3 linked regions of the Pigmentibacter sp. JX0631 genome follow. The protein of the gene in region 1 binds, or shares a complex with, the protein of each later gene. Links are inferred from orthologs where the notes say so. Each region holds a gene or a part of one and is shown on either strand. Other genes may lie near its edges. The genes, in order: accD, accB and QEJ31_RS07320.

The links.
Region 2: the proteins of accD (region 1) and accB are in contact, whole or in part, in a solved structure (PDB 8UXZ), measured with the Escherichia coli proteins. The link is inferred for Pigmentibacter sp. JX0631 from one-to-one orthologs.
Region 3: the proteins of accD (region 1) and QEJ31_RS07320 are in contact, whole or in part, in a solved structure (PDB 8UXZ), measured with the Escherichia coli proteins. The link is inferred for Pigmentibacter sp. JX0631 from one-to-one orthologs.

Annotation. Positions count from the first base shown.
Region 1 is NZ_CP123622.1:1,939,189-1,946,861, reverse strand. Bases 4,762-7,673 are described here. They hold accD (acetyl-CoA carboxylase, carboxyltransferase subunit beta), read left to right. Parts: upstream 4,762-5,738; coding sequence 5,739-6,608; downstream 6,609-7,673. Other genes in these bases: QEJ31_RS08480 (Mur ligase family protein), read left to right, coding at 6,705-7,673; QEJ31_RS08490 (hypothetical protein), read right to left, coding at 4,762-5,600. Outside these bases: QEJ31_RS08495 (outer membrane protein assembly factor), read right to left, coding at 1-1,402; more of QEJ31_RS08490, read right to left, coding at 1,389-4,761.
Region 2 is NZ_CP123622.1:3,499,503-3,507,016, reverse strand. What follows is about bases 4,552-7,304. They hold accB (acetyl-CoA carboxylase biotin carboxyl carrier protein), read left to right. Parts: upstream 4,552-5,543; coding sequence 5,544-6,065; downstream 6,066-7,304. Other genes in these bases: accC (acetyl-CoA carboxylase biotin carboxylase subunit), read left to right, coding at 6,086-7,304; efp (elongation factor P), read left to right, coding at 4,748-5,314; QEJ31_RS15115 (YdcF family protein), read left to right, coding at 4,552-4,646. Outside these bases: QEJ31_RS15130 (ribonucleoside-diphosphate reductase subunit alpha), read left to right, coding at 1-2,375; QEJ31_RS15125 (ribonucleotide-diphosphate reductase subunit beta), read left to right, coding at 2,399-3,382; QEJ31_RS15120 (hypothetical protein), read left to right, coding at 3,461-3,727; more of QEJ31_RS15115, read left to right, coding at 3,804-4,551; more of accC, read left to right, coding at 7,305-7,429; QEJ31_RS15095 (trypsin-like serine protease), read right to left, coding at 7,501-7,514. UniProt on the Escherichia coli protein: This protein is a component of the acetyl coenzyme A carboxylase complex; first, biotin carboxylase catalyzes the carboxylation of the carrier protein and then the transcarboxylase transfers the carboxyl group to form malonyl-CoA.
Region 3 is NZ_CP123622.1:1,672,950-1,680,515, forward strand. Bases 3,147-5,951 are described here. They hold QEJ31_RS07320 (acetyl-CoA carboxylase carboxyltransferase subunit alpha), read right to left. Parts: upstream 5,181-5,951; coding sequence 4,113-5,180; downstream 3,147-4,112. Other genes in these bases: QEJ31_RS07310 (MotA/TolQ/ExbB proton channel family protein), read right to left, coding at 3,147-3,357; cmk ((d)CMP kinase), read right to left, coding at 3,379-4,101; QEJ31_RS07325 (citrate/2-methylcitrate synthase), read left to right, coding at 5,305-5,951. Also shown: QEJ31_RS07295 (hypothetical protein), read right to left, coding at 1-962; QEJ31_RS07300 (cell envelope integrity protein TolA), read right to left, coding at 974-2,185; QEJ31_RS07305 (biopolymer transporter ExbD), read right to left, coding at 2,182-2,628; more of QEJ31_RS07310, read right to left, coding at 2,644-3,146; more of QEJ31_RS07325, read left to right, coding at 5,952-6,468; QEJ31_RS07330 (glycosyltransferase N-terminal domain-containing protein), read left to right, coding at 6,495-7,566. UniProt on the Escherichia coli protein: Component of the acetyl coenzyme A carboxylase (ACC) complex. First, biotin carboxylase catalyzes the carboxylation of biotin on its carrier protein (BCCP) and then the CO(2) group is transferred by the carboxyltransferase to acetyl-CoA to form malonyl-CoA.

The sequences.
Region 1 (7,673 bases):
TGATTGGAGAATTTAATTCTATTATCGAATTAATTTTTGCCTGATCTATTTTAAATTCAAGAGGTAACCCTTCTAAAATTAATTCATTAAGAACATACTTTGCACCTTTATCAATTCGAAATATAATATCCATTTCAGACTTATCTTGTGATGGAATAAAGTCAGGCGCTGCTACTTGAACATCTGCATAACCTTCTTCTAAATAAAGATTTTTCAGCTTGTCTCGATATGTTCCTATATTATCTTTAGAAAAAGGTATTCCTGTTGAAAAGAAAGATTTTTTTAGTCCAATATATTCTAGAACATCATCTTCACTTTGAGGCAATTGACCAATAAATGTTACTTTTCCAATTTTAACTAGTGGTCCTTTTTTAACTAAGAATTTTAAAACAGTATTTCCTTTACTATCTATAACTCTTTCTGGTTCAGATACAACAGGAAATGCATAACCTTCTTTTTGATAAAAATTAGTTAAAATTGTTACTAAATCACTATCTGTCATTAAAATTATATCAGAATAAGTTAAACTTTGCTTAGATTGAAGAAAATCTTGTAAAAGCACACCGGTTTCTTGATCATAAATTTGAAAAGTTGTTCTTGGACCTTTCTCTATTTCCAAAGATAATTTTGCACTTTCTTTACTAGCGGAATAAGAAATATTTTTCATTTCAACTTTAGCCTGTAAATAACCTTGTTCTAAATAGTTTTCTTTTGTAAGATCTAATGTTTCGTTTATTATCTTTAAATCACATATTGTACCGGTCTCTATTGGAGCTGTTATAAAATTTAATAAGTTTGAATATGAATCTTCAATCACAACTTGATCAATGCGGCATGGATTATTTTTCTCAACCTCAAAAACTACCTGAACATAATCACTAGATAATTCATTTACTTTTGTTGAAACAACTTTTGCATTTAAAAAACCATGCTCAAATAAATTTCTGCGAATTTTTTCAGCATCTGAATTTAAAATTGACTCGTTGAATGGCTGTCCTCTTTGGCTAGAAATAATTCGTAAATATTCAGACAATTCAGATGAGTTTAATCCGTTTATTATTATTTCTTGAACTCTTTTAATTGTTGTAGCTTTTGTTATAAATATAGTTTCATTTGTTTTAGAAATATATTTTTCAACTTCTACATTTTGATATAATTTAGTTTCTACTAACTCTGAAATAATAGCATCATCTAACTCACTTAATGGAACAGATGATAAAGTTGCAAGTATATCAGGATAAAAACTTACTTCTTTTCCATCTACAAACAAATGAAGCTCAACCGACTTAGGAGCGATAGATGGATCAAGCAGCCTGTATTTATTTATTTGACCAAAAGCTACAAATGGAACGAAAGAAAATAAAAAAACACAAATTATTTTAAAAAACTTATTGACTTCCAAATCTAAACCTCAGCCCACCAGTGTAATCACTTAATGATTGTTGTTGTGTGGAGGACGTAGATGAGTTTGTCATAGAATAAGAACTAAACAAACTAATAACATCATTTAAAAAGTAATCTGCTGTAAATGATGGTGAAGGTGAAGCACCTGCATCTCCAGATTGTCCTTGGTAGCTTACACCTAAATTAAATCTTTCTGCAACGGAGCGACTGGCAGTTACTCTCCAACTGTATTGCCCATTTTGAGAAGTAGGTACTACATTTACATTATCGAAAAGACCTGCTGTTACTGTATTTACTGTAGAATTTAAAACTCCTAAACCAGGAGTGCTATCACCAAATGAGAAAAAGACATTTGTAGAAGCTGAAAGCAAGTTTGCGCTTGAGCTTTGTGCTGGAATTTGTCCTGTTGAAATAATAGAAATAATATCGAACTCCGTCATTCTATCTCCATTTGGTAAATTTGGGGGAATAATACTAAGATCTATTTTTGGTCTACTAAATCTTCCATTTAAATTGGCAAGAATTGTATATGAGGCAACTCTAGATTCCATTTGAATATCAATATTTGGATCATATTTTTGCAATTCAATAAAATTGAAATCAGCTCGTTTAACATCGAATCTGCTTTTCAATAAAAACAAGTTAGCTCTATCAGTTGTTAAGTTACCTACTATAACTGGATTTGTTGTATCACCAGCAATATGTAAAGTTGGTGATGTTGAAAATTTTCCTCTTACACACTGAGTTTGAATGACTAGAGAATTCAAAGCTTGAAAATTAATATTAAGGTTTGCAATAGGTACAGAAGATCCTTGTGTCGTATTTAAACTTGAATTTTGTAAATTTAATTGTCTAGTTATTTCATCACATCCAATATCTTTAAAAATTCGGAATTTACTAATAGTAACATCTCCAGAAATATTATATGGCATTGAGTTCCCAGAAATTGAAATTCCAGCATCAAAGGTAGTATCAATTACTTGAATAATTGGAACAGGTACTCTTAAATCTACATTCTGTGCTGACAATTTGAAAAAAAGATCAGGTGATTCAGGATTTTCACTAAATAATTTTGAAAAATCTATACTCCCTGCACCATTAATATAACCTGTTCCTTTTTCTGCATAAAAGGAATTCAATTCTAATTTATTTCCATTAAACTCGAACTTTCCATATAAATTTGTAAACGCCGGCTGATAATTTTTCAAAAATAAAGTTTTCGCATCAAGAATTATTGATCCTGATGTTGTTAAATCAGATAAGTATCCATCTAAAATAAATTGTCCTTTTAAATTTCCTTCAGACGAACCGAAGTCTTCATGCAATTGATCAATTTTATTAAGATTAGCATCAATATTCAAAGATGTATTTAAATATTTATTTTCTATATTAAAATTTGATTTTCCAATCTCAACTTTTCCAATTTGCCCATTCATTTGAAAAGTATTTAAATTAATACTTTTCCCATTAAAGTTAATAAGACTCGTGGTATTAATATCCATTAACATTCTTCCGACTTGAATATGTCCAGAATTCAATGATCCATTTCCTACCCATTTTTGATACCATTTTTCATTTTTAAATTGATCAAAACCTAAAGGTCCTTGAAAATTAAATGCTCCGTTAAATTGAGAAAATAAATTATAATTAACCCTTACATTATCATTTAGTAGATTTGTTGCATCGAAATTTATTAATTTTATATTAAGTATAGAATTTTGTTCCAAATCCCTTGGCATTAAGTAATTTCCAACGATCTGGTTATTATATAAGGAAAAATCTATTGAAAAATTTTTATCTGCTTTTTGTTTACCTACCAAACTAATATCACCAAACCAAGAATTATTAACTGAGAAATCAGCTGCTAGTAATTTAAAATTACCCTCTAATTCATGCCATTTTCCTGCCATTTCAAGATTTGCATTTAATTTTCCAGTTAAAGTATTCTCAGGAGTAGATAGGGCTGAAATTGGAAAATTATTTACCTTCCCTTTAAATCCTGAATTATCAAAAGAAAAATTATTTAATTCAAAAAATGCAAAAGAAGCTCCTTTTCCTGAAACATTTTTGTCAGGAATTTTATCTTGGATATTATTAAATAAAATTACAGAATTTGCACATATTCCAATTTTGCAGTTTAAAATTATCTTTGAATCTTGAACTTTTCCATTTAAAAATTCTAAATTCTCAATACTAGAATTCATTTTCAATGTCCAAGTCGAAGGATGCATTATTAAACCAGAAAGAGATGTGGAAAACTTCTTTACTTTCCCTTTAGTAGAATAAAATGCAGGTTTAATCCAAAATTTATTTGCTTCAATTATTGAATTTAAATCTAGATTCTCTCCAGAAGCTTCTATTTTTGAATTAAGATTATCGTATTCTACATCAACAGAGTTTAATTTTAAAATTGAATCTTCTGTAGTATTTTTATTTTTAAAATTAATAAATGCATTTTTTGTCCATATCCCATAATTATCTAAACCAACTTCACCAGAATAATTACTAAATTCAACACCAAACATTTCTCCATTTGAAGCATTTGCTAGTCCTTTAAATACCACATTTGTTGACCCTGGGTCTACTTTGATATTTCCGGAAAAATCACCGATTCCTAGGGTTTTAAATTTTAAAAAATATTCTAATATATTTAAATTTAAATCCTTACCCGTTAAAGAAGCATTTGCAGAAATACCTTTTGCTGGAGTAAAATCTATGTAAGCAGAATTTATATTAAGATTTCCTGAATTTTCATTTATTTTCTTTGCTATAAATCCATTTGTATTATCTAGAACTAAACCTAATACAGAAGCTGATAGATTGAGATTAAAATTAATCGTTGGAAGCGGAGGTCTTTCTTTATTATCTTTAAAAGTTGTAACTAACATATTTTTTGCAGAACCAGAACCTATTGCTGTTAGTTCAAAAACTTTTTTTTCGTTGGGGCTCATAATTTTCCCTGTGACTAACATTTTATCAGAAAATATTCCGAAATCTACAGGAGTAAAAGAAGCTCCTAAACCATTAAGTAATTCAGCAAAACTTAAGTTATCAATTTGAGCTTCATTTTCAAAATTAAATGAATCAAATAATTCAAATTTACCTTGAGAATAAATATTCCCATTTTTGTGTGTTTTTATTTTAGCTTTCGAATAAACTATAGATCTATCTTTGAAATGTAAATCAGCATTTCCATTATAGATATCAAATTGCATTAATTTAAAATCTTTCCATACTACTCGACCATCAAAAATAGGTTCATCAAACAAATTTTTTCCAGAAACAACTGCTCCAGACAGTACAGCGATACCTTTTGCATCCATTTCTAATAAATGAAAAATATCTTTTGCATTTAATTTTAGTGAACCAATATTTGCAATATAAGTTGACTCTATTAGATTTGAAGAAATATGGCCTCTTATATCCGTATTTAATTCTGCTAAATTACTTTTAAGTTCAAATTTATCAGAATAAACACTCCCATCAATTCCTAATAAAATAGTACTTTCTAGATGATTTATATAGACTTTATCCAATAAAAATGGAAATACCAGTGTTGTATCAGTTACCAACAATGAATTTTTTAATATTGGAATACCGCTCTTATTTAATTCTTTTTCAATTTCAATGTGTGATAAAGTAATTTTTTGATAATTTTTATTTATTTCTTTTCCTAAAATAAAACTTATATTAATACCTTCGATAGAAAATGGTATTTTAGTAATATTATCTTGTAATATTTTCGGAATATTTATAGGTTCATTATCGTCTTCCATTTGTAAAAAATCAGGTAAAATTAATTTATTTTTATCATCATAACCTAATTGTATTCCACCTCCTCGCAAAGTAATTTTTTTAATAACAGGTGTTCTTCGAAAATATGAAGCTAAAATATCAAATGAAATAGTTAGCTGATTAAGTCCAAAATTGAAATTTCCTAATTGTTTAGAAGCATCAACTTTGTTCTTAATTTCTTTAATATACACTTCATTTAAATTAAGTGAACCCGTAAAAAAATTTAAACTTAATGAACCTAAACTTAATTTTAATTTACTTTTTTCTAAATAATTTACATTGATATATTCCACAATTGCATGTTGAATAGTTTGACTATTTAGAATAAAAAAAACAAGTGCATTCATTGCTATAAACGTCACAATAACAAACAACAGTAATCTTTTTAAAAACTTAATCACTCAATTCATTCCTATATTGGAAGCAAATTTCCTTTTTTATGTTAACATTCAGTCACAAAAAGTGCCATTGAGTTTTGACCAAATGCTTACTCTTTGTTATGGACTACCCACCATATTCTGTCGAGGAGGTTACTTAACATGGGATGGCTATCGCGCGAACCAGCAAAACTTCAAGATGTGTCAGAAAAAAAATCACTACCAAGTGGGGTTTGGGAAAAATGCCCTTCCTGCTCAGAAATTGTTCTTATATCAGATCTTGAAGAAAACCATCTTGTTTGCCCAACTTGCAACTATCATCATCGATTCCCAGGTGAACAGCGTATTGAACTTCTTATTGACAATAATACTTTTTTTGAATGGGATCACACTCTTTGTAGTAATGACCCCCTGCTGTCTGATGATGGTCGGCCTTATAAAGACCGTCTTAAAAATATGATCAAAAAAACTTCTAAATATGATGCGGTAATTACCGGTGCAGGTCTTTTAAATAACAGACCAGTTGCTTTAGGCGTACTTGATTTTTTCTGGATGGGTGGAAGCATGGGCTCCGTTGTGGGAGAACGAATTAATAGAATGTTTGCCAGAGCCAGAAGAAATAATATGCCAGTTATTCTTGTCAGTAGTAGTGGAGGAGCAAGAATGCAAGAAGGTCTTTTATCCCTCATGCAAATGGCAAAAACTTCGACAGCCATAGCTCTACATCGAGAAGCCTCTCTACCTTTCATCAGTGTTATGTGTGATCCTACAACTGGAGGCGTTGCGGCTAGTTTTGCAATGCTGGGCGATATTAATTATGCAGAACCTAAATCTACTATAGGTTTTGCAGGTAGAAGAGTAATTGAAAATATTATTAGACAAAAATTACCAGAAAATTTTCAAACAGCTGAATTTTGTTTTGAGCACGGTGTTTTAGATAAAATAGTCAAAAGACAGGAAATGAAAGAAATACTCTCCAGAACTTTAAATATATTGTGTGAACCATTACCAAAAAATAAACAAAAAAATTAAAATGGTTTCATTTATATGAAATACACTTTACCAAAGTTTACCCCTCAAATAATCTCTCCCTTGCTTAAACCTTATTATAATAAAGTAAGGGGTAAAATGATTCCTGGTTCTCATCGTTTACATTTGCTTTTGAAAAATTATTTGAAAGATGGAGTGTTGAATATTCCATCCGTGATTGTCGCTGGAAGCAACGGAAAAGGTACCACCTGTGCATTTATTGAAAGCATTTTAAGATCTCATGGTTTTAAGACAGGTCTTTATACCTCGCCGCATTTAATACATCCAAATGAAAGAATTAGAATAAATGGTATTCCGTTGTCAGAGGATGTTTTTGAAAAAAATCTCTTAACCATCATTGCTGAAGCGCAAAATACCTTACCTGATGCAAGTTTATTTGAAATATTAACCGCAACTTCTTTATTTACTTTTAAAAAAGAAGACATCGATTTTTTAGTCTGCGAAGTTGGTTTGGGGGGATTGTTAGATAGCACAAACTGTATTTCACCTTTGGTTAGCGTGGTAACTTCTATAACCTTGGAACATACTGAAGTTTTAGGTGATAGTGAAGAAAAAATTGCTGCAGACAAATCATATGTTTCTAGAAGAAATAGACCAGTAATTTTAGGGGATTTAAGTCCATCAGCACTTTCTGGTGCAATCAAAACAATTCAACTAATTGGTGCAATACCTAAATTATTTTCGACTGCATTCAATGAAAAATTCAATACCGTTTTTTCTCAAATTAAATTAAGCAATCATTCAGATTTAACTTTTGCGAACCTAAATATTGCAAATTTAAAAACAGCTCTTCTTGCTATTCAAGAAATTGAATTAGAAATACAATATCACTTAAATAAAAAATTTCTTTTTAATTATGAAAAAACTATTGAAGGAATCAAAAAAACACAATGGCCTGGTAGATTTGATATTAGGCAGATAGAAAATAGAACAATCATTTTTGATGCTTCACATAATCCTGATGGTTTTGAATTCTTTTTACAAGAATATAAGCGATCTGAATTTTCTGAAAGACGTTGTACATTAGTTTTTGCCAGCTTAAGTGAT
Region 2 (7,514 bases), 1.6 Mb from region 1 along the record:
CAATAACTACTTATAGACCTTATCATCCAAAAGTGAATTTTAATGAGTTAAGTTTTCCAAATGTAGACTTTAATTCATCATTACAAAATATCATTCTTGATGTGCGCCCATTTATTGAACAGGGTAGGGAATATTCATACATTGCCGCTAGCATACTATCTGAACAATTGCGTTTAGAAGTTCTCCAAACGATTGGGTTAGAATCATCACAGTCGCATTTACCTGAAGAAGAAAAACATTACCCAACATTAATGGAATATGTAAAATTTGGTACAGAGTTTGGACAACTTACAAACCGCTTGCGTGAGTTAGACTTAGAATACTTGAACTCTTGCATTAAGCACGAAAGAAATTATTTATTTGACTATCTTGGCGCCCATACTCTTTATGATCGTTATCTTTTGCATAAAAAAGGGATGCGTTATGAAACTTTACAGCATTTCTGGATGAGAGTTGCAATGGGGGTTGCATTAGCAGAAGATAATGCGCAAGAAGCCACAAAACATGCAGCAGAGTTTTATGACGTTATTTCACAAATGCTATATGTACCGAGCACTCCTACTCTATTTAATTCAGGAACAAATCATTCCCAAATGTCGTCTTGTTTTTTAACTACAACTCAAGACGATTTACTCGATATCTATAGACAATATTCAGATAATGCAATGCTTTCTAAATATGCTGGAGGTCTAGGTAATGATTGGAGTAACATTAGAGCAAGTGGGAGTTGGATCAAAGGCACAAATGGACGCTCACAAGGAGTCATCCCTTTTATTAAAGTCCAAGATTCATCAACAATCGCTGTTAATCAAGGTGGAAAAAGAAAAGGTGCTGTTTGTGCATATTTAGAAACATGGCATTTGGATATCGAAGATTTTCTAGAACTCAGAAAAAATACTGGCGATGAACGTCGTCGTACCCACGATATGAATACAGCAAATTGGATACCAGATCTTTTTCTCGAACGAGTTGAAGCAAATAAAGAGTGGACTTTATTTTGCCCTTCTGAAACACCCGATTTACACGATCTATATGGTGATCAGTTTAAAAAGGCTTATTTGGATTATGAATTAAAAGCAGACCAAGGAAAAATACAAAACTTTCGTAAAATATCCGCACTTCAATTGTGGCGAAAAATTTTAACAATGATTTTCGAAACAGGGCATCCATGGGTGACCTTTAAAGATCCTTGTAATTTACGTAGCGCACAACGCCATATTGGTGTTGTACATAGCAGTAATTTGTGTACAGAAATTACATTAAACACAAATGCTGAAGAAACAGCTGTTTGTAATTTAGGTTCAATCAATCTAAAGGCTGTTTTCTTATCAGAAAATCCAGGGAAAACCATAGAATATGCAGTTCGTGTAGGCATGCGTATGTTGGACAATGTAATTTCTGAAAATTTTTATCCCATTAAGTCTGCTGAAAGGGCAAATCATAGACATAGACCAGTTGGTTTAGGGTTTATGGGTTTTCAAGATGTCTTATATTTGAAGAAAATACCGTATTCAAAGCCAGAAGCAATGTGGATGGCTGAAAATATTGCAGAACAAATCAGTTATTACGCAATTAAAGCTTCTGCTTTATTAGCACAGGAAAGAGGAAGTTACTCTACTTTTAATGGATCTTCTTGGTCTAAAGGACTGGTACCAAAAGACACCATAACCGAATTAGGAGATCATGTTACACTTCCAAGAGCACCTCAACATTTTCAAAATGACAATGGAGAATTGTTACCTTGTCAAGAGTTATTAAAAAATGATGGATTTAATCTAAATCTAAATTGGAACGATTTGAAAACTCATGTTTCTCAAGGAATGCGTAACAGTCTTTGTCTTGCAGTAGCACCCACAGCAACTATATCTAATATCTCTAACTGTACTCAGTCTATAGAACCGACATATAAAAATTTATATGTAAAAAGTAACATGGGCGGAGAATATACAATTATTAATGAATATTTAATAGACGACTTAAAAAATTTAGGCATGTGGAATACTGAGTTAGCACGTGAATTAAAAATAAATGATGGGTCTCTTGCAACACTCGAATTACCTGAACATATAAAAGAGCTCTATAAAACAGCTTTTGATATCGAACCTGAACAATTGATTCGTTGTGCAGCATTGAGACAAGTTTATATAGATCAGGCTCAAAGTTTGAACTTATATATGTCTGCTCCAAGTGGAAAGAAAATTGATGAAATGTATCGTTATGCTTGGCATAGTGGTTTGAAAACAACTTACTATCTAAGAACAAAAGCAGCTACAAGTGTTGAGAAATCAAGTATTGTTGCTAAAAAGAAAGATATAAAACCGACTGAAGTAAAAGCTTGTTCTATCGAAAATCCAGATTGCGAATCATGTCAGTAAAAAGAATAAGCTAGGAGAAAAAAATGTTAATCAATGAAATAAGACCACAATTAATGCCTTTTAATTATCCATGGGCGTGGGATGAGTTTAAAAATTTATGTAAAAACCATTGGCTACCACAAGAAATATCAATGGCATCTGATATCTCTCAATGGAAAAATATGGGTTATTTAACGACCGATGAACGACATCTAATCAAGAAAATTTTAAGTTTTTTTGCAAATACTGATGTTCTTGTAGGTGATAATATTATTATGGCTATCTATAAGCACATTACTAATCCTGAATGCCGCCAATATTTAACAGCTCAAGCTTTTCAAGAAAGCATTCATTCTTGGAGTTATTCACACATAGTTGAATCGCTTTCTATGGATCAACAAGAAGTCTTTGGCGAGTTCAAAAAAGTTGGAACAATCAAAGATAAACACGACTTTCAAGCTCAATTTTTTGAGGGTATTTTAAATGAAGGTTTTACTACAAAAACAAAGGAAGGTAGAGCTTTATTTTTAAAAAATTTATGTGCATATTATGTCGGCATGGAAGGAATGCAATTTTATAGCGCTTTTGTTTTGTTACTTAATTTCAAAAGAAGAAATCTTTTAGTTGGAACATCAGAGCAGCTTGAATATATTGTCCGTGATGAGAGTTTGCATTGTCGATTTGGAACAAAACTTATTAATCAATATATCTTAGAAAATGAAGATATTTGGACACCAGAGTTGCAAGCAGAAGTAAGGCAAAATATTGAGCATGTCGTAGAACTAGAAGATGCATTTGTTGCAGATGCCCTGCCAAGAGATATCTTAGGTCTTTCAAAAGCACAATTTGCAAAATATATTCGTTATATAGCGGATAGAAGAATTGAAAGTATTGGTCTAGAACCAATATATGGTGAAGAAGAAACACCGTTCCCATGGATGAATGAAATTATGGATCTTCCAAAAGAAAAAAACTTTTTCGAAACCCGTGTTACAGAATACCAAACAGGTTTTGGTTTGGAATGGTAAGTGACAAAAGTTAACTAATTGAAATGCAAAATAAAAAAAGTTAAGGTAAAGGTAAATATCAGAATTTGAGGTATGCTAATGCAAAAATGCCTTTTGATAATAATTACCTTTATTTTTTTTAATTTCCTGGTTGGTTGTACAAAGGTCGACTCTGTTGACTTAATAGTAGATGTCCCAGAAATGCTAAAAAAAGAAAAATTAGCAACATTTTATGGAAATGATGCTAATAAACACTGTCAGCATTTTAGAAAAATTTATGCTGGATTTTGTGATACTGTTAACCAACCCTATATAAAATGTTTTGATTTAAATGAAAAAAAATATAAACTCACTTCATGTGAATGATTCTTTTAAACCTTCTTAACAATATGATATAGAATAAACGAAAGAATTACTTGGATATTGGAAGAAGGTTAGAGTTATGAATAATAATCAAGAAATAGTTACATGGGACTTAGATTTAAAAAATTATCTGAAAGATTTTTCCTATGATGCTGGACTACCTATCATAATTTTACTGATTTGTTGTATATTTCTATGGTTGTGTGTCGCAAAGAAAATAACTAAAATATTAATAACACTTGCAACATTACTATTTGGAATCTTTTGTTTTCGAAAAACTCCTGATATTCTTATAAAACCTTTGCTAATTTTAAGTGAACAAAAAGAAAATAAAAAAAATAATTTAATAATATCGAAAGATCTTCCACACTGTATTAAACAGGCAAATGCAATAGTTGTTCTTGGTGGTGGTATATTTCAAGAAAACTTACCGGCAACAAATTCGCAAATACGGCTAATGGGTTTATCACAATTACTAATATTAATGAATACTAATGAAACAAAAAGGTTACAAATACCAGTGGTATTAACAGGTGGTTATACGAATAAAGAAATTAAACAAAGCGAAGCCGAAGCAATGAAAGTTTTTTTAAACTATTTTATTAAAAAAAATAATCATTTAAAAGTAATAACTGAAGAAGAAAGCAAAAATACATATCAAAATTCAGCTTATGTAAAAAATATTTTTTCAGAAAATAAAATTGAAAAAAATATTATATTAATTACAAATGATTTTCATATGTTCAGAGCAAGAAAAACTTTTGAAAAACAAGGTTTTAACGTTTGTCCAATATCAGTTCTCGCACAAGATTCCTATGGCTCAGGTATCTTTAACTTCAACAATGCGATAACATCTGTAAGTTTAATGAATGAATACTTTGGAATAATTGGCTATGCATGGAAGGGGTGGCTAAAATTTTAAGATATATTTTAATAAATCTCTAGCAAATTTCCTTGATTGCATTTTTATATTAAAGATGTTAGTTCAGATTCGCATGAAAAGGAGATTTTTATATGAGTAGCATGTATGATACCCGTGATTTTAGAAGAGGTCTCAAAGTTTTAATGAATAATGATCCTTGGGTAATAGTAGATTTTCAGCATGTCAATCCTGGTAAAGGTGCAGCTTTTACAAGAACTAAGGTAAAAAATTTAAGAACTGGGCAAGTTGTCGAGCACAATATTAAAAGTGGTGACAAGCTAGAAAAACCGGATGTCGAAGAAAGAAATATGCAGTTCCTTTACAATGATGCTGATGGCTATAATTTCATGGATACTGCAAACTACGAACAAATTTCTCTAACAAACTTAGAAGTTGGCGACACAAAGAACTATTTAATCGAAAACTCAGTGATAAAAGTAGTATTTTTTAATAATAAACCAATAGGTGTCGAAACTGAAACCTTTGTAGAATTAAAAGTTGTAGAAACAGCCCCTGGTGTAAGAGGAGATACTGCTACAGGAGGCAGCAAACCTGCAAAATTAGAAACAGGACTTGTAGTAAGTGTCCCATTTCATATCAACGAGGGAGATATCCTAAGAATTGACACTCGTGAAGGTGTTTATGTAGATAGGGTAAATAGAAAATAAATAAAGAATACATATATTTTAAGCTGGTAAGGTTAATCTGCCAGCTTTTTTATTGCGAAAAAACAAAGAGAACAGATTCGAGAATTCTTCTCAAGGTATTGACTTTCTTAAAGGAATTATGGAAATCTGAGGTTGTTTTTTATAGAACTTTAAACGTTCGTAATTTAGGTATAAGAATATACTTAAATCTGTAATTTTGAGTTACAGGTTATTTTTAGAGGAAAAAAAAATGGTTGATGTAAATAAAATTGAAAAATTGATGTCATTAATGGCAAAGCATGGGTTTGATGTGGTGCAAGCAGAATCCTCTGGTGAGAAAATTTCTTTAGCAAGAAATGTAACACAGGCATCTCTTTTTAACCCGACAGTGCAGCCAACTTTACAGACAAATTCAATAGCATTGTCTTCAAAAAATGGTAATGTTTCAACAGATAGTACATCTGAGCAAGAAACAACCTTACAACAAAATGCAAATAAAGAAGAAAAAGTAGCGAAAAAACTTCCTGATGGAATAACGATTACAAGCCCTTTTGTGGGAACTTTTTATCGTTCTTCTAACCCTGATGCGGCACCATTTGTTGATTTAGGAGCAAAAATTAGAAAAGGGCAAACTCTTTGTATAGTTGAAGCAATGAAATTAATGAATGAAATAGAGGCTGAAATAGATGGAGAAATAGTAGCTGTTTTAGTTGATAATGCAAAACCCGTAGAATTTGGAACTCCTTTGTTTATTGTTGCTCCTGCTATGTAAATCCAATTGTGAGAAAAATTATTATGAAAAAAATTCTTATTGCGAACAGAGGCGAAATTGCAGTTAGAATCATTCGCGCTTGTAGAGAATTAGGAATAAAAAGTGTGGCCATCTATTCGCAAGCAGACGCACACAGTTTGCATGCAAAATTGGCTGATGAAAGTATTTGTATAGGCCCCGCAGAAAGTAAAAAAAGTTATTTACATATTCCTGCAATTATAGCAGCCGCAGAAGTAAGTGGTGCAGACGCTATCCATCCAGGATATGGATTTTTATCTGAAAATGCGCATTTTGCTGAAGTTTGTGCAAAATGTAATTTTACATTTATTGGTCCCACCCCCGAACAAATGCGGAAGCTTGGTGAAAAAGTTGCAGCAAGAGACGTTGCTAGGAAAGCAGGCTTACCTTTTTTACCCGGATCAAAGTCCGCAATTGAAAATATAGATGTAGCTAAAAAAACAGCAAAAGAAATAGGTTTTCCAGTCATTTTAAAAGCAAGTGGCGGTGGTGGCGGTAGAGGTATGAAAATCGTCCATAAAGAAGCAGATTTAGAAAAAGCCTATTTTACTTGTAGACAAGAGGCAGGTGCTGCATTTGGCAACTCTGAAGTTTATCTTGAAAAATATCTTGAAAACCCAAGACATGTTGAAATTCAAATTATGGCCGACAAACATGGCAATATTGTCCATTTAGGTGAGCGAGATTGCAGTATCCAACGTCGGCACCAAAAAGTAATTGAAGAAGCTCCGTGTAATTTATTATCGGAAAAAGAACGAAACAAAATTGGTAGTTATGCTGTCTCACTTGCAAAAGAAGTTGGTTATCATGGAGCGGGTACTGTAGAATTTTTAATGGATGATGACAAAAACGTTTATTTTATGGAAATGAATACTCGTATTCAAGTTGAGCATCCTGTTACTGAACAAATTACTGGAATAGATTTAGTTAGAACACAAATTTTAGTTGCAATGGGAGAAAAACTTCCCTTTACGCAAAAAGATATTTCTATAAAAGGTCATGCTATCGAATGTAGAATTAATGCAGAAGATCCTAAATCATTTGCACCTTGGCCAGGAAAAATAACAGCTTATTCTAGTCCTGGTGGTTTGGGTGTCAGAGTCGATGGGTTCGTTTATCATGGTTACACTGTGGTACCTTACTATGACTCCATGTTAACTAAACTTATAATTACTGCTGATACACGCGAATTAGCTATTCAAAAAATGGAATGTGCATTAAAAGAATTTATCATCGATGGAATTAGAACAAATATTCCATTTCATCTTGAAGTATTAAAACATCCTGATTTTATTCAAGGCAAACATTCTACTCGCTTTTTAGAGCGTGCGGGATTTGTAAAGTAATTTTTCTGCTAAAAAAGGGCTATATTTTTCAATATAACCCTTTTTTAAAATGATACTATTTTATAAATAAATTAATTATTTACTA
Region 3 (7,566 bases), 260 kb from region 1 along the record:
GTACTTGCAGAAAAAGCAATTGTATTTCCATCAGGAGACCATGAAGCACCAGAACTATTTTGTATGTTACTTACAAGTTTACTTTCTTGTTTTGATATAAGATCAAAATTGTATATTTCGGGTTTACCAGATTTATAAGAAGTGTATGTAATTTTTGAACCATCTTTTGCCCAAGTTGGACTAATATTTACCGCTCCATTATTAGTTATTTGTTTAAGATTTCCACCATCAAAGTCAGCAATAAATATTTGACCATATCCTGATGCTTGCCTTTTTCCAACAAAAACTATTTGCGACATAAAAGGGCCTGGGGTTCCAGTTAATGCTCCTACAAGAACATCTCCAAATCTTTTTAGTGCTATATCAGCTGTTTTCATATTTAAATTAGTATATAATTTACCTACTAATTGATTTTGTGATTTTACATCAAATAGCCTGAATTCAATATTAAATTTATTTGCACTAGTTGCAGGAGTAAATTTTCCAATAATTACATATTCAGCTTTTAAAAGTTTCCATTGGGCTGCTTGAAATGGTTGTAAAGCAATATTTGCTGTTTTTGGAAATGACTCTATTGGAATAAATTCAAACCAATTTGTAAATCCAAGGATTGAATTCATTCGTTTAGTAAAGTTATTTAAATCATTTTTTGAAATAGGTACTGCTTTGTCTGTACTTTGAAAAGAAGGAATTGCTATTCTTATTTTTTTTACACTGGGAGCCCCTACATCTATCGTATTATCTAACTTTCCTTCAGAAACAAGATCTTCACCTTCTAAATTTCTTTTGGTATTTTTTGTTGCGTTTTTATTTACAGGGTCTTTTTGATTTGTCTCAAAGGAACTGGTTTTTCCTTTAAGATTAAATGAAGAATCTGATTGAGAATAAACAGAAAATGACAAATTAAATGAAGTTAAAGCACAAATAAAATAAATAAATTTATTAGAAAATAAATTGGTCATAGTAAATCCTTTTAACGAACATCTTTAGGAGTATACATTGCTTCAAAGCTTTTTGGTGGATTTATGTCCTTAGGTGGAGGTTGAGACAATGGAAATGTACTTTCAACGGCACTTAATGCTAATTGGTCAAATTCTTTATTACCACTAGATTTTACAACTTTTGGTTTTCCAATAAGATGACCATAAGGGTTGACAGTAAATTCTATTCTTGCTTTTAAAGCGGGATTAAAGCTACTTCCTTCTGAAACGCTCCAGTTTTGCTTTAATTGCCTACCAATATAAGCTTTATAACTATTATAGCTGATGCTACTCACCTTTCCTTCTAAAACCCCAGATGGAGCTTCGGCAAAAGGACTATCCGGTATGTCGCTAGGGGAAGCGAAAGGGGATTTTGGAATAGCGTTTTTTTCAATTTTCGCACCTTCAGGCTTTGCCAAATTCTTTTCTCTAATACCATCTGCTTTTTTTGTACTTTCTTTTCTTGTATCAAGTTCTTTTCTTTTTAAAAAATCATCTAATTTTACTTTTTGTTTATCTTGATCGGGTAGGGGGCCAATAGGTTTATCTTTGTCCATTTTTTCTTTAGGATCTTTTTTTTCTGCGACTTTTTTTCGATCATTTTCTCTATAAACCAGATCACTATTTGGATTGTCAATAGCTTCATTTTTTTCTTCAGAATTAGGGGAGGTATCAGGAGCTATATTTTTTGTTAATTGTTGGAGTTCTCTAATAGTTTTTGTTGCTTCAGTTTCACCTTCATTTTTGTCAGTTGTATTTTGTACAGTTTGTGCTGCATTTTCATTTAAGCCAAAAGTTACTTCAACAATTTCAGGTTTTTCTTCGGTTATTTTTGAAACATAAGCAGAGATAAAAAAGGATGAAACAAAAAGAAAATGAACGACAAGAGCAATTAAAAAGTAAAATTGACCAGTTTTATAATATCCTTTTATTTCTAATGGGGATAAAAAAGGAATTTTAAAAGAGTTAGACTTTATATCAATTAATGGTTGTTTTATTCTTTTATTTAAAGGTAATTCATTAATCTTTATGTACCTTGGGCCTGAAAAAGAATGATCGATAAAAGGAGCTTTATCAGGATTAGAAAAGTAAATATTTGCTTTCGCAGAATAAGTCGATTTATTAAATTTGATCATGTTTTTTTCATCGACTTCAGGAAAACGATAAGATTTCAAATCTAAATGTATATTTTTATAATCATTCATTTTTTATCACGTTTGTTTTCGCCAACCATTCCTATTCTTTCTATACCAGCTTTTTGGGCTGCAGTCATAGCTGCCATAACTTTTCCATATGGAACACCATTATCAGCACGAATAAAAATTGAAGGATGTTCTTTATCTTTAGTTGAGTTCTTTAATACTGTAACAAGATTTATATCTTTAATAAACTCTTTTCCTATATAATAATCGCCGTTTTTATTTATAGATAAAACTAAGCTTTCACTAGACATTGATAAAGGTTTAGATTGAGACGTTTTAGGTAATTGAACATTAACTCCAGATATAGCAAAAGGAGCGGTTACCATAAAAATAATTAAAAGAACTAAACAGACATCAACAAAAGGTGTCATATTAATTTCAGCTATAAAATGACTTTTTCTTCTATTTTCTGATGAGCCTGTGTCATTATCAATTTGAAAAGACATATTATTTAGTCCTTTTTAAGCACTTTCGTTGTCTGATTTAATGGTATAATGTCTTTCTAAAATGTTAATAAAATCAGAAGAAAATCCATCTAATAAAACCAAATGTTTTCTTATTCTATTTAAAAGAATATTATAAAAAACAACCGCTGGTATAGCTACGAATAAACCGAGTGCTGTGGCAATTAAAGCCTCAGAAATACCAGGAGCAACTGATGCTAAACTAGAAGCGCCGCTAGCTCCAATATCGTGAAAAGCTCTTATAATACCAACAACTGTTCCAAATAATCCAATAAAAGGTCCTGCTGAAGAACAAACAGCAAGAATACTTAAATTAGTTGATAAATTTGCTTCTTCAAGCATTTTTTGTCTTGTAAGTGTTCTTTTAACTGTATCAAAAGAGATTGGTCCGCTGGCATTTCTTTTTTCACGAGTTTGTAGAACTCTTATCATTTCATTAAAACCAGAGCGAAATACTTCTCTTGCTGGACTGTAATCCATATCTTTAACTTTAAGATTTAGCTCAGATAGGCTTTTGGCTTCCCAAAAACTTGTTAAAAATCTTTCAGATAAACTGTGCATACTGCTTAACGATTTCATTTTGCCAATAATAACTGCCCAAGCCCAAATACTCATAATAGCTAATAAAAGCATTACAGCGAGTCCTACTGGGCCGCCATTCATTACTATTGATAGCCAATCTATTTTTGTTGAAGTTAATGCGTTATCCATTAAATTGCCTTCCGAATTTAATTAAAATTCACGAGAAATGATTAAATCTTTTTGAACAGCCAATTGCAATATTTTATTAGCAATATCTTCTTGTGAAAAACATGTTGAATCAAGAGAAAAAGCATCGTTTGCTGGTTTTAATGGAGAAAGTGTTCTATTTAAATCTCTTTCATCTCTTTCATGTATTTCTCTTAAAATTTCTTTAATGTCAGCATTTTGACCATTTTGCGAAAGTTCTTTTTTTCTTCGTTCAGCTCTTTCTTCTGCTGAAGCTGTCAAAAATATTTTTAAAGGAGCATCAGGAAAGACAACGGTTCCCATGTCTCTACCATCAACAACTGCTCCACTATTATTTAAAACAACCCTTCTTTGAATAGGAAGAAGTCTTTTCCTTATAAAGTCTTCTTGTGCAAGAATACTTGATAATTCTGAAACAAATGGTGACTTTATTTCATGAGAAATTTCTCTTTCACCAATAAATACTTTTCCAGTTGATGATTCTTGTCTATATCTTTCAGAAATAAAAGAAATAAAACGTTCAATATGCTCAACGTCAGTTATTTTCATATTTGATTCATGAAAAAGTAATGCTAATGTTCGATAAATTGCACCAGTTGTAACATAAATCCAACCTAGTTTATGAGCTACAATTTTTGCAACTGAGCTTTTTCCTGAACCCGCAGGGCCATCAATTGTTATTACTTTCAATTTATTCTCACTAAAATTATTTTCTAATTCTAACATGGTATCCTCATTTAAAGGCCAAGTGAGGATTCAACCTCTTCCCAAGATTCATCCCAGGATTTTGTTATTGGCTTTTCCGTACCTATTTTGGAAATAGGTGATGCGTTATCGAATGAACCAATCTGCATATATTTTCTGACTCTATCAAGCTTTAATTCTTCTTTTGACATTTTTTGTAATAAATTTAGGTTTTTTTCAAGAGTATCACCAATGGTTTCTATCGTTTCTTTTGCTTTCCAATGCGATCCCCCAAGAGGTTCTTTGATAATACCATCAATAATTTTGTTTTTTAAGGCTACATCTGCAGTTAAGCCAAGAAGATTTGCAGCTCTGTCAGCTTGACTGCCATCCTTCCACAAAATTGATGCACAACCTTCAGGAGAAATCACGCTATAAGTAGAATATTCCATCATGAAAACTTTGTTTGCCACACCTAATGCCAGAGCGCCTCCGCTTCCTCCTTCACCCAAAACAACTGAGACGATAGGCACAGATAACCTACTCATAACCATAATATTTTTAGCAATAGCCTCGCTCTGTCCTCTTTCTTCTGCATCCATTCCAGGATATGCACCAGGTGTATCAATAAAAGTAACTATTGGCAGATTAAATCTTTCTGCAAGATTCATGATGCGTAATGCTTTTCTGTATCCTTCAGGTTTGGGCATGCCAAAATTTCTTTTCATGTTTTCTTTGGTGCCACGTCCTTTTTGATGCCCAATGATCACGACTCTTTTATTTCTAAATAAGCCTATCCCGGCAACAATTGCTTGGTCATCAGCAAAGTTTCTATCTCCATGGAGTTCAATAAAATCAGTGCATAATTGATTCACAATATCCAAAGTATATGGTCTATTTGGATGTCTTGAGAGCTGGGTGATTTGATATGGAGTTAAGTTAGAATAAATTTCTTTTGCAAGAAGTTCAAATTTATTCTCAAGAATACAAATTTCTTCATTTAATTCTTTGGTATCATCTATTTTGTTAAGTAAAATTGAGGATTGTTGAGCTGCAATTCGAAGTTCAGATATTCTATTATAGAGTTCTTGGAGGGGTTTTTCAAGTTGCAAAATATCCATTTTGTTTTAATCCTCTTAAAGTGCTGTTATGTCACAACGAGTACAGCTCAAAACTAACTTCGAGCAATGTTAAAGTTGGTAGCAAAATTGAGTGAAATGGTCAAAAAAACTGAGGTAGTTTGCTATGAGTCATCAAGAGCCTACAAAGCAAAACGACGATTTAAAATATAATATGCGAGATATGGTGGCTGATTCAACTAGTGTTAGTTGGGTTGATGGTATTAACGGAAGATTATTTTATAGAGGTATTAATATAGCAGAATTAGCAGCGCATGCTACTTTTGAAGAAACTGCTTGGCTATTATTAACTGGAAAACTACCCACAAAGAGTAGATTAGATAGTTTTCAATGGGGACTAAGTAACATGTCCCATTCACAAGAAAAAGTAATAAGGATTATAGAAGAATTCCCTCAATATTCTAATCCCTTATTGGTTTTACAAACCTGTTTAGCATCATTAGCATGCATTGATAGGGAAGATGAATATTTAGAAGAAGAAAATTATATTGAAAAAGTAATGAGAATTATTTCTCAAACTCCAGTTATTTTATCTGCAGCGTATAGGCACTATTTAGGTGTTCCTTTATTAGAACCTCGATCGGATTTATCTTTTGTTGAAAATTTTATTTATATGTTATTTGGAAAAATTCCAACTAAAAATCAAACTAGATGTATGGAAATAGCTCTTATAATACAAATGGATCATGGGTTTAATCCGTCAACTTTTACTGCAAGAACAGTTGCTTCAACACTAGCAAATTTTTATTCAGCAACAAGTGCGGCAGTCGGCGCTTTAAGTGGTTCATTACATGGTGGGGCAAGTGTTTTGACTTTAGAAATGCTAGAAAAAGCTAAACAAAGTGAAAATGTTTCTTTATTTGTTCAAAATTTATTGCATTCTGGTGGGAAAATTATGGGTATGGGGCATAGAGTTTATAAAACAGTTGATCCTAGAGCAATTATTTTTAAAGATCTTTTAACCCAGCTAACAGCTAAAGAAGAAAAAACTAGTGATTTAAAAATTTTAAACCAAATAGAAGAAGAAGCAAGAAAGTATTTTAAAGAAAAAATGTTACCTATTTTTGTAAATGTAGATTTTTGGAGTGGTTCTGTTTATAAAAAACTTGGTATACATCCTGTATTATATTCGGCAATATTCGCTGCAGCTAGAATGGTTGGTTGGTGTTCGCATATTTTAGAATTACGACAAAATAATAGAGTTTATAGTCCGCTTTCTAATTATAATGGTGAAACTAATATTCCTTATATTCCTATTGAACAAAGATGAATTAATTTAAATTACTTGGAGTTAAAGTGTTTTTTATTTATGAAATGTGTCAAAAAATAATCTTATATATTTTAAAAATTTTTTATTTTTTTATAAAAGATAAAAAATTTAGAAGATTTGTTTATTTAAGAGATTCTGAAATTTTTCTTAAAAAAATTAAAGATTTAAAAGTTGAAAGTGGAAAAGAAATATACTGGTTCCATGTAGCAAGTGCTGGAGAAATGGAACAAGCTATACCTGTGGCAAGAAAATTATCTAAAGATTTAAATGTTCAATTTTTTGTTACTTACTATTCGCCTAGTGCAGAACCATTTTTGAAGAATTTTCCAAATATAATTGTGGCCCTCGGCTTACCAATTGATATTCGTAAAATTTACATATATGCAATAAAAAAAATGAACATAAAAAAAATATTTTTTGTTCGCTATGACATATGGCCATCTTTGTTTTATGTAAGTAAAATGAATTATCTTCAAATTAATTTATTATCTGCTTCTGAAAAGAAGACTAAAAATGGAATTTTTGGATATTTTAGTGCAAAATGGAATAAAAAATATTATAAAAATATAGATAATATTTTCGCGGTTTCAAAAGAAGATTTTAAATATTTTTCTAAAATAAATGCAAATAGTAATGTGTATTTAGCTGGTGATGCTAAATGGGCAAGGGCTTTTGAAAGGGCTAATTCATTATCAGAAAAAAAACTAGAGTATGATTTTTCTTGTTTTTTTTCTTTTTGTTTAGATCAAAAAAAGCTTATGCAAAAAAAATGTATTGTTTTTGGTTCTCCTCATAAAGAGGAGCATCATATATCAATCTTACTAACAAGCTTATTAAATGAATATTTTATAATTTATGTCCCGCATGATGTAAAAGAAGAAAGTTGTGGAAAAATAAAAAAAGAATTTGAAGAAAAAAATTGTAAAGTAATATTTTATTCAGAAATTGTTAAATTTCTAAAAAGTAATTTAATTGAAGAAAATAATACGAATTTTAATTTAAAATATGACTTAGAGATGGATAAAAATTATCAAATAAATAAAAATTATAATGTTTATAATTTAAAGTATAATGCGCATTATTTAGCTGATTTTCTTA